Regions from separate parts of the Brucella tritici genome, predicted to be linked through region 1. Evidence: predicted binding sites of a transcription regulator. Region 1 holds the regulator's gene; each other region holds the start of a gene.

Region 1 (3,284 bases):
CGGGCACCGGCCTTTCCGGCGGCCAGCAGCAGCGCCTTTGCATCGCACGCGCGATTGCGGTGAGCCCGGAAGTCATCCTCATGGACGAACCGTGTTCAGCACTTGACCCGATTGCCACCGCGAAGGTTGAAGAGCTGATCGACGAACTGCGCCAGAACTATACGATCGTGATCGTCACGCACTCCATGCAGCAGGCCGCGCGCGTTTCGCAACGCACTGCCATGTTCCACCTCGGCAATCTGGTCGAAGTGGGGGACACGGAAACCATGTTCACCGCGCCTACCGAAAAGCGCACGCAGGACTACATCACCGGACGCTTCGGCTGATCCGGAACTGCGCTTCAACAGATAGACAGTGCGGCTTCCCCGCAATTTATATTACGAGGTCTACTATGCCGTCTCAGCATACCGTTCGCTCCTACGATGAGGAATTGAAGTTTCTCTCCCATAAGATCGCCGAAATGGGCGGACATGCGGAACGTATGGTCGAGCAGTCGGTCGCCGCTATCGTCAATGCGGACAATGCGCTCGCACAGCGCGTCATCTCCGACGATCTTATCCTCGATGCCAGTGAGCGCGAGATTGACGACAAGGCTGTGATGATTATCGCCAAGCGTCAGCCTATGGCTGTGGACCTGCGTGAGATCATCGGCTCGATCCGCATTTCTGCCGATCTGGAACGCGTGGGCGATCTGGGTAAGAACATCGCCAAGCGTGTTGCCGCCGTTTCGGAATCGCGTCAGCCGGTAAAGCTTTATCGCGGGCTCGAAACACTGGCGGAACTGGCACTGACCCAGCTCAAGGACGTCCTCGACGCCTATGCATCGCGCTCGGTACAGCAGATCAACGTCGTTCGCGACCGCGACGACGAGATCGACGCCATGTACACGTCTCTGTTCCGCGAACTCTTGACTTACATGATGGAAGACCCGCGCAATATCTCCGCCTGCACGCATCTTCTGTTCTGCGCGAAGAACATCGAGCGCATCGGGGATCATGCGACTAATATTGCGGAGACCGTCTATTACATTGTGACCGGCCTGCAAATGCCGGCCGAACGACCGAAGGAAGACCTGAGCCACGGTATTGTCGTGGATGAGGCACGTAAACCCTGAACTACAGCCAGCCGGACTTTGGTCCGGCGGGTGAGAATGAGTGAATAGCGCGGCGGCACGCGGTCGATTGGGGGGATTTTATCCACCGCCCGCCGAATTTGGATAGGGAAATACTGGATGTCACAGGCACCCAAAATCGCTGTGGTCGAAGACGAAGAGGCGCTGAGCGTGCTGCTTCGCTACAATCTTGAGGCAGAGGGTTATCAGGTCGATACGATGCTGCGCGGCGACGAGGCCGAAATCGCCTTGCGCGAGAACGTGCCGGATCTGCTCATTCTGGACTGGATGCTGCCGGGCGTATCTGGCATCGAGCTTTGCCGCCGCCTGCGTCAATGGTCGGAAACGGAACGCCTACCCATCATCATGCTGACGGCACGTGGCGAGGAGAGCGAACGGGTACGCGGCCTCAGCGTTGGTGCGGACGATTATGTCGTGAAGCCATTTTCGACGCCGGAACTGCTGGCGCGCGTCAAAGCCATGCTGCGCCGGTCCAATCCGAGCATTCTTTCGCATGTGCTGAAAGTGGGCGATCTGGTTCTCGATCGCCAGCAGCATCGCGTTTATCGTAAGGAAAAGGAAGTTCGTCTTGGACCGACGGAATTCCGCCTGCTCGAATATTTCATGATGTCGCCTGGTCGTGTTTTCTCGCGCAGCCAGCTTCTGGATGGCGTTTGGGGACCGGACATTTATGTCGATGATCGCACGGTGGACGTCCATGTAGGACGGTTACGCAAAGCGATCAATGTCGGTCGGGCCCTCGATCCCATTCGCACCGTTCGGGGTGCCGGTTATTCTTTCGGGTGACGGACGCCATTATCTGAGACTTCAAGAACTGGACTTGTCCGACCCGCCGAAGTTTCCTTGGCGGGTCGTTTTTGTTTCCGGCCAAGCTTTGCGTGATGCAGATCGCACTCGCCCGATTCGCATTGCAACGACCCGAAACAGGCGTCAGAAGTCTCATCTCACGCGATGTTACAAACATGTTGCGAAAGTTGACGAAGAGCAACGGAACCCGCCTCGAAACAGAAACTCCGCAGATCATTTGAAACACCACAAATGTGTATGCAAAAAATGTACAAGCAAAAGCGAATTAAGGCAGGGATATGGCGTGTATTACGAGACTTTGAATCTCATTAAATCAATATCTTATCTGAATTGGCCATTCTTGTTAAGAAATTGTTAATATATTTAAAGGGCTTGTAGGCATATTCGCACTCTCGATTCGGAGTTGCTTTTGGACATTTTAGTCGCCTCCAGCATTGTTGGGATTTGACCCGTCGCCTTTTTTTGGCCTAAAAATTCCAAAACCTTGAATTCGATTAAGCGACAGTAGGGCGTGTGACTTTGATCTTCGTCCTCTTTGACTTGCACCGCAGTCAGACGTTCGCGCGCATCGTTCCAGATGTGTTCGCCTGAATGGATGACTGGATCAGTTAAGGGTCCTAACATGAGACTGAGCCATTGACGCGCGCCGCGAAGTGGAAATTACCCGTTCTTATCGGGCTGGTGGTTGCGCCTTTCGTGGTGACCGGTTGCACGACGACCGGAACCTCGGGAAAAGCCAATTCGGAAAAGACGGCGGCAAGCCACGTCAAGTCCGTCAATGGCGTAAAGACCTACACCTACACCACACGGGACAAGAATTGTCTTGAACGTGCGATGTTCTTCGAATCCAACCGTTCAAGTTCCGATGGTCTTCTGGCGGTCGGCACCGTCGTTATGAACCGCCTCGCGTCGGGACGTTATCCGGATACGATTTGCGGCGTTGTCGGTCAGAAGAACCAGTTTGCACCCGGTGTTCTCACCCGCCAGATGAATTCCAAGGCGCTGCCCGACGTTCAGGCTGCCGCCGATGCAGTCTTGAAAGGCGAGCGCCATCCAAAACTCAAGAACGCCATGTTCTTTCACACGGCGGGTCTGAAATTCCCTTACAACAACATGCATTACGTGCTCGTGGCCGGTGGAAATTCCTTCTACGAGAAGCGCAATCGTGACGGCTCGCTGCAAAATCCAGTTCCGCAGGAGCCCTACAATCTGGCTATGGCCTATTCGCCGCAATCACCGTCTCTTCCGCAGGATCCGTCTTATGACGTTACACTGCCGCAGACCGGTCCGGTTCCGGGAACGGAGCCAACCGTTCAGGTGGCGCTCGCGGAAGCTGTAAAGGCTC
Region 2 (3,284 bases), on a different contig from region 1:
TCCGCATAGATGGAGCGCAAACGTGTCGGATCGCCGGTTCTGGACCAGACTTCGCCGGGGTTTTCGCCTGTCGTGATGGCGACGAAATTAAAGAAGCTGCCGCCCTTGACCGGATAGGCGATGAAATGCGCCTGCCTGCCGAGCCATGCTGAAACGGCATTCCTCGTCTTCATGACGGATAAAAACGATGCGGGGAGGGCTCCGACGGCAAGTGTTGTGCGCCATGCAATGTGGCCGCTGAACCGTGCCTTGCTGAAACTGGCCTTTGAGCGCTCTGCCGACCAGACGCCATCGCAGGCGATCAGATAGGCAGAGTTGATAGTTTCTTCGGAATTGTCATGGCGGATGGTGGCCGCAACGGTTCCGTTTTCGACACGGTGATTTGTGATTTCAGCGTCGAGGCTGATCTCAATGCCGGGCTCTTCACGGCAGGCATCGAGCAGAGCGGATTGCAGATCAGCTCGATGGCAAACGAGATAGGGATGGTGCCAGCGCTGACGAGCTTTGTCGCCAAGCTTCATTTCCATCAGCGGACGCGCTTTACGCCCATCCATGAGATAGAGCGCTTCTGGTGTTACGGTCTGGGTAGAAAGTCGGTCGGCAACGCCGAGCCGTTCCAGATGGCGCATCGCATTGGGGGCAAGTTGCAGGCCGGCGCCGACTTCCGAAAGGGTCTCCGCCTTTTCGACAAGCCGGACATTCCAGCCGCGTGCTGCCAGCTCCAGTGCTGCCGACAGGCCAGCTACTCCGGCCCCGGCAATCAATATGCGCCCTTTGCTCATGTTGATGAGATCATCCGGCATTCAGCCCCGTGAGGCTGCCCAGATTAGGCAGCTTTGTCGGCGGGTGCTTCGTAAACGCAGCCAGCCGGAACGGTTTCGTCAGCATGAAGCTTGGCGTTGTAACGATAGAGGGTCGAGCAATATGGGCAAACGACTTCGCTTTCGTCACCCATGTCGAGAAACACGTGCGGATGATCGAAAGGCGGGTTTGCACCAACGCACATGAATTCCTTCACACCGATTTCGATGGCAGCATGGCCGGCGTCGTTCTGAAAGTGAGGAATGATGTGATCGGACATAATATGCTCCGGTTCTGGTCGATGGGCGGTATGAGCATGGTCCTGAACCGTGCGCCGGACGAGATCATGCATAAACATTGGCATGCGTGTACCGCGAAAGTCTTGTTTCCGGAAGCGTTTTCATCAATTCTGAGGACATTTCAAGCTAATTGCTATCAAACTGTCATATGACAGCCATAGGCTTAAGGCAGAGCCGGAATGTTCCGGCGGAAGTCGGGACAGGAAAAATGAGCGAAAACAGCGTTATGGCGAGCGAAACCCCCAGCGCATCCCAAGGCGGAACACACGAGATGACAGCCGGACTAGCCCCCAACCCAACCGTGGTTCCCGATATGGACATAGGCCCTGACGTTCACAAAGCTTTGAACAGCGAGCTGATGCAAAGCGCCGACCGCTTCGTCAATCGCGAGTTTTCCTGGCTGCAATTCAACCGGCGCGTTCTCGAGGAAGCCGCGAATATGCGCCAGCCCTTGCTCGAACGCCTGCGCTTCCTGTCCATCTCCGCCGCCAATCTCGATGAATTCTTTATGGTCCGCATTGCCGGTCTCGCCGCACAGGTGCGCGCCGGTGTGGCGCTGCGCAGCGCCGACGGACGCACGCCGCAGGAACAGCTTGATTTCGTTCTGGACGAGGTAGGGCGCCTGCAGGAAGAACAGCAGCAGCGCCTGCGCGCGCTGCGTGAGGAACTGGAACAGGAAAGCATCGAGATCGTTCGCCCATCGGCGCTTGCGAAGCCGGAGAAGGAATGGCTTGAAAACCACTTCCTCGAAACGATTTTTCCGGTCCTGACGCCACTCTCCATCGATCCGGCGCATCCATTCCCGTTCATTCCGAATCTCGGCTTCTCCATCGCCCTGCAGCTTGCGCGCCGCGCTGATAATCATCCGATGACGGCGCTGTTGCGCATTCCTGTTGCGCTGAAGCGCTTTATCCAGTTGCCGACAGATCAGGCCAATGTTTACCGCTTCATCACCATCGAGGACGCAGTGAGCCTGTTCATCGGGCGGTTGTTCCCCGGTTATGAAGTGCGCGGCGCCGGTACATTCCGCATCATCCGCGACAGCGATATCGAAGTGGAAGAAGAGGCGGAAGATCTCGTTCGTCTCTTCGAGACGGCGCTGAAACGCCGCCGCCGCGGTCAGGTGATCCGCATCGAGTTTGATGGAGAAATGCCGGAAGCTCTGCGCGTCTTCGTGGCGACGGAACTTGGCGTTTCGGAAAACCGCATCAGCGTGCATGAGGGTCTTCTGGCGCTCAACATGATTTCGGAGATCGTTTCGATCCCGCGTGAAGACCTGAAATTCGTCTCTTACAATCCGCGTTTCCCGGAGCGTATTCGCGAGCATGGCGGCGATTGCTTCGCAGCGATTCGCGAAAAGGACATTGTGGTCCATCACCCCTATGAATCCTTTGACGTGGTTGTGCAGTTCCTGCGGCAAGCCGCAGCCGACCCGGATGTACTGGCGATCAAGCAGACGCTTTATCGCACCTCCAATGACAGCCCGATCGTGCGCGCGCTGGTGGATGCCGCCGAAGCCGGAAAGTCCGTAACGGCGCTTGTCGAACTGAAGGCACGCTTCGACGAGGAGGCGAATATTCGTTGGGCACGCGATCTGGAACGCGCGGGCGTTCAGGTGGTGTTCGGTTTCATCGAATTGAAAACCCACGCGAAAATGTCGCTCGTGGTGCGCCGTGAGGACCAGAAGCTGCGTTCCTATGTGCATCTGGGTACGGGAAACTATCACCCGATCACGGCGCGCATCTATACCGACCTGTCGTTCTTCACGTCGGATGCGGATATTGCGCGCGACGTGGCGCATATCTTCAATTTCATCACGGGCTATGCCCAGCCTGCCGAAGAGATGAAGATCGCGATTTCACCCTTTACGCTCCGCGCCCGAATCCTGAAGCACATCGAGGATGAGGTCGCGCATGCGAAGGCGGGGCGTCCGGCTGCGATCTGGATGAAGATGAACTCGCTCGTCGATCCACAGATTATTGACGCGCTTTACATGGCGAGCCAGGCGGGCGTGCAGATTGATCTGGTCGTGCGTGGCATCTGCTGCCTGCGTCCAGGTGTTCCGGGGCTTTCCGACAATATTCGCGCCAAGTCGATTGTCGGGCGTTTTCTGGAGCATAGCCGTATTTTCTGCTTCGGAAACGGTAACGACCTGCCTTCCGACAAGGCAATCGTCTATATTGG
Region 3 (3,284 bases), on a different contig from region 1:
CCATCGAGGAATCGCCGGAACATGGCTTCCTCGTGGTCAATCACGAATATACCAATCCGCACCTGATGTTCCCCGGCCTCGTCAAGATCGTTGACGGCAAGGTGGAGCAGGCTCCGCTTTCGAAGGAACAGGTGGATATCGAAATGGCCGCCCATGGCGGCACGATTGTCGAAATCCGCAAGCAGGACGGCAAGTGGCAACCGGTGCTCGACGGTGCAAACAATCGCCGCATCACCTCCAATACCGAGATGGCGCTGAGCGGTCCCGCCGCCGGTCATGATCGCGTCAAGACCAATGCCGATCCTTCCGGCACCAAGGTTTTCGGCACGGTCAACAATTGTGCAGGCGGCGTCACGCCCTGGGGCACCTACATCATGGCCGAGGAAAACATCCATGGCTATTTCATTGGCGAACTGCCGGAAGGTCACGCGGAAACGGCCAATTACAAGCGCATGGGCATTCCCGAAGGCTCATACGAATGGGGACGTTTCTACGACCGTTTCGATGTTTCCAAGGAGCCGAACGAACCGAACCGCTTTGGCTGGATCGTCGAGGTCGATGTGTCCGATCCGAACGCCGTGCCGAAGAAGCGGACCGCGCTTGGCCGTTTCAAGCATGAGGGTGCCGAATCCATCGTCAACAAGGACGGGCGCGTGGTCTTCTATCTGGGCGACGACGAACGCTTCGACTATGTCTACAAGTTTGTGACGGCGGGCAAGTTCAACCCGGATGATCGCGCTGCCAATATGGACCTGCTGGATGAAGGCACGCTTCACGTGGCCAAATTCCATGAAGATGGCAAGGTCGATTGGATGCCGCTGGTATTCGGTCAGGGTCCGCTGACCGAGCAGAACGGCTTCAAAAGTCAGGCCGATGTGCTGATCGAAACCCGCCGCGCGGGCGATCTTCTCGGCGCGACCAAGATGGACCGCCCGGAAGACGTGCAGCCGAACCCGGTCAATGGCCGTGTTTATGTCATGCTCACCAACAATACCAAGCGCAAGGACGATCAGGTGGATGCCGCCAATCCGCGCGCCAAGAATGCCTTTGGCCATATCATCGAGATCGAGGAAGATGGTCAGGATTTTGCCGCCACGACAGGCAAGTGGGAGGTGCTGCTGAAATGCGGCGATCCATCCGTGGCAGAAGTCGGTGCCAGCTTCTCCACCGACACGACACGCAATGGCTGGTTCGGTATGCCGGACAACGCCGCCGTCGACAGTGCCGGTCGGCTTTGGGTCGCAACCGATGGCAACAGCAACAAGGATACAGGCCGCACCGACGGACTTTGGGCGGTCGATACGGAAGGTGATGCGCGCGCGACCTCGAAACTGTTCTATCGCGTGCCGGTGGGTGCGGAAATGTGCGGTCCGCTGTTTGCACCCGATGATGAGACGGCTTTCGTTGCCGTGCAGCATCCGGGCGATGGCGGCGAAGATTGGGACGGTCACGGTCGTCCGTCCTATTACGAGGACCTGTCCACCCGCTGGCCGGATTTCAAGGACGATATGCCGGTTCGGCCTGCCGTGGTGGCAATCACGAAGCAGGGTGGCGGCAAGATCGCGGTGTAATACCAAAACTAGATGAGTTTGACTCATCGAGTTTTGGTTAAGCCCGTGCGGCGACTGAGCATTTTCAGGGCGTGATGCGTTAGCATCTCAGCGTCCTGGTATAATGACTTGATGAGACAGTTGACCCCCGGTGAAAGCTGGGGGCCTTCGCCAAAGCTTCATGGAAGCGTCAAGCCAGCGATACAAAGTCAGCCTAATTCCGTCCCTGTATTTCAAATCCAACGGGGACTTATCATGATATCGCGTCTCGTCGCCTCGACCATGCTTGCCGGTGCCGTCGCATTGGCTTTTCCTGCTTCCGCAGAAGAAAAAGCTTTTCTCGCTACACTCAAAGCCCATGCCATCCTGCCCGCGAACACCATCATCGCTGCGCCGGACGATGCGGCTGAACATCTGAAGACATCGGGCAAGTTCACCACCGCCGACCGCAAGCGTGCTGAGGGCATCGGCACTGTTGAAGGCAAGGACGGCGTGCGCAAGACCGGCCTGTCTGTGCCGTTCGACGGCCAGCCGGTGCAGGGCTTTTCCGGCATCAAGACCATGGAAGACGGCAGTTTCTGGTCACTGTCCGACAATGGCTTCGGCTCCAAGCTCAATTCGCCGGATGCCATGCTGATGCTGCACAATGTCAAGTTCGACTGGGACAAGGGAACGGTCGAGCGCGTGAAGACCGTGTTCCTCAGCGATCCGGACAAGAAGGCTCCGTTTCCCATCGTTATGGAAGGCGCTGAAAAGCGCTATCTGACTGGCGCCGACTTCGATGTGGAATCCATCCAGCCGGTTGCGGATGGCTTCTGGGTCGGCGAGGAATTCGGGCCCTTCCTGTTGAAATTCGACATGGACGGCAAGCTGACCGACGTTATTCCGACGGTTGTCGGTGAGACGGAAGTGGTGTCGCCTGATAATCCGAAACTCGCTCTGCCCGCCAATCCGAGCCTCAAGCTGCCGTCCTACAATCTGAAGCGCTCGGGGGGCTTCGAGGGGCTGGCCATGTCGAAGGACGGCTCGAAGCTTTATGGTCTTCTGGAAGGACCGCTTTTCGTCGATGGTGCGCCGGAAAAGACCGAAAGCGGCAAGACGGGCTTGCGCATTATCGAATTCAGCGTTGCCGACAAGAAGTGGACGGGCCGTTCCTGGCTCTATCCGCTGGCGGAAGGTGGTGAAGCCATTGGTGATTTCAACATGCTGGATGAAACCACGGCGCTGGTCATCGAGCGTGACAACGGCGTCGGCACGGCAGACAAGGCCTGCGCCGATCCGAAGAAGCCGCAGGCCGATTGCTTTGATGTGCCGTCGAAGGTGAAGCGTATCTACAAGATCGCTTTCGACGACAGCAATGTCGGCAAGGAAGTGCGCAAGATCGGCTATATCGACCTGCTCGCCATTGCCGACCCGAAAAACAAGCGCCGTCAGGGTGGACATGAAGGCATTTACGATATGCCGTTCCTGACCATCGAGAATGTGGATCGGGTGGACGACACGCATATCGTGGTCGGCAACGACAACAATCTGCCCTTCTCGGCTGGCCGTTTCATCGACAAGGTCGATGACAATGAATTCGTCCTGCTGGAAGTGGGTGAGTTCCTGAAGGCCGAATAAGCCGTCTTCAATGAAGACGCGGAGAAAGCCCTGGATATCGGGCGTTTGACGTGACAGGTTGGCGGCTTGCCCTTGCATCGGCAGGCCGCCATTGATCTTACTTGGTCGTATAGC

The links. The regulator PhoB, encoded in region 1, activates phosphate uptake and scavenging genes when phosphate is short. The targets are predictions, from matches to a motif close to TGTCATNNANCTGTCAT.
Positions count from the first base shown of each region.
Region 2: the regulator PhoB is predicted to act here: its motif matches at 1,243-1,259, upstream of F9K94_RS00545 (RNA degradosome polyphosphate kinase).
Region 3: the regulator PhoB is predicted to act here: its motif matches at 1,672-1,688, upstream of F9K94_RS06710 (esterase-like activity of phytase family protein).

Region 1 covers NZ_WBVY01000003.1:270,440-273,723, forward strand. Annotated here, with positions in the region: gene pstB (phosphate ABC transporter ATP-binding protein PstB) at 1-326, shown strand, start outside; gene phoU (phosphate signaling complex protein PhoU) at 392-1,114, shown strand; gene phoB (phosphate regulon transcriptional regulator PhoB) at 1,232-1,918, shown strand; gene F9K94_RS11180 (cell wall hydrolase) at 2,576-3,284, shown strand, end outside.
Region 2 covers NZ_WBVY01000001.1:96,315-99,598, forward strand. Annotated here, with positions in the region: gene F9K94_RS00535 (FAD-binding protein) at 1-782, opposite strand, end outside; gene F9K94_RS00540 (zinc-finger domain-containing protein) at 827-1,081, opposite strand; gene F9K94_RS00545 (RNA degradosome polyphosphate kinase) at 1,372-3,284, shown strand, end outside.
Region 3 covers NZ_WBVY01000002.1:251,419-254,702, reverse strand. Annotated here, with positions in the region: gene F9K94_RS06715 (PhoX family protein) at 1-1,571, shown strand, start outside; gene F9K94_RS06710 (esterase-like activity of phytase family protein) at 1,806-3,170, shown strand; gene F9K94_RS06705 (SDR family oxidoreductase) at 3,268-3,284, opposite strand, start outside.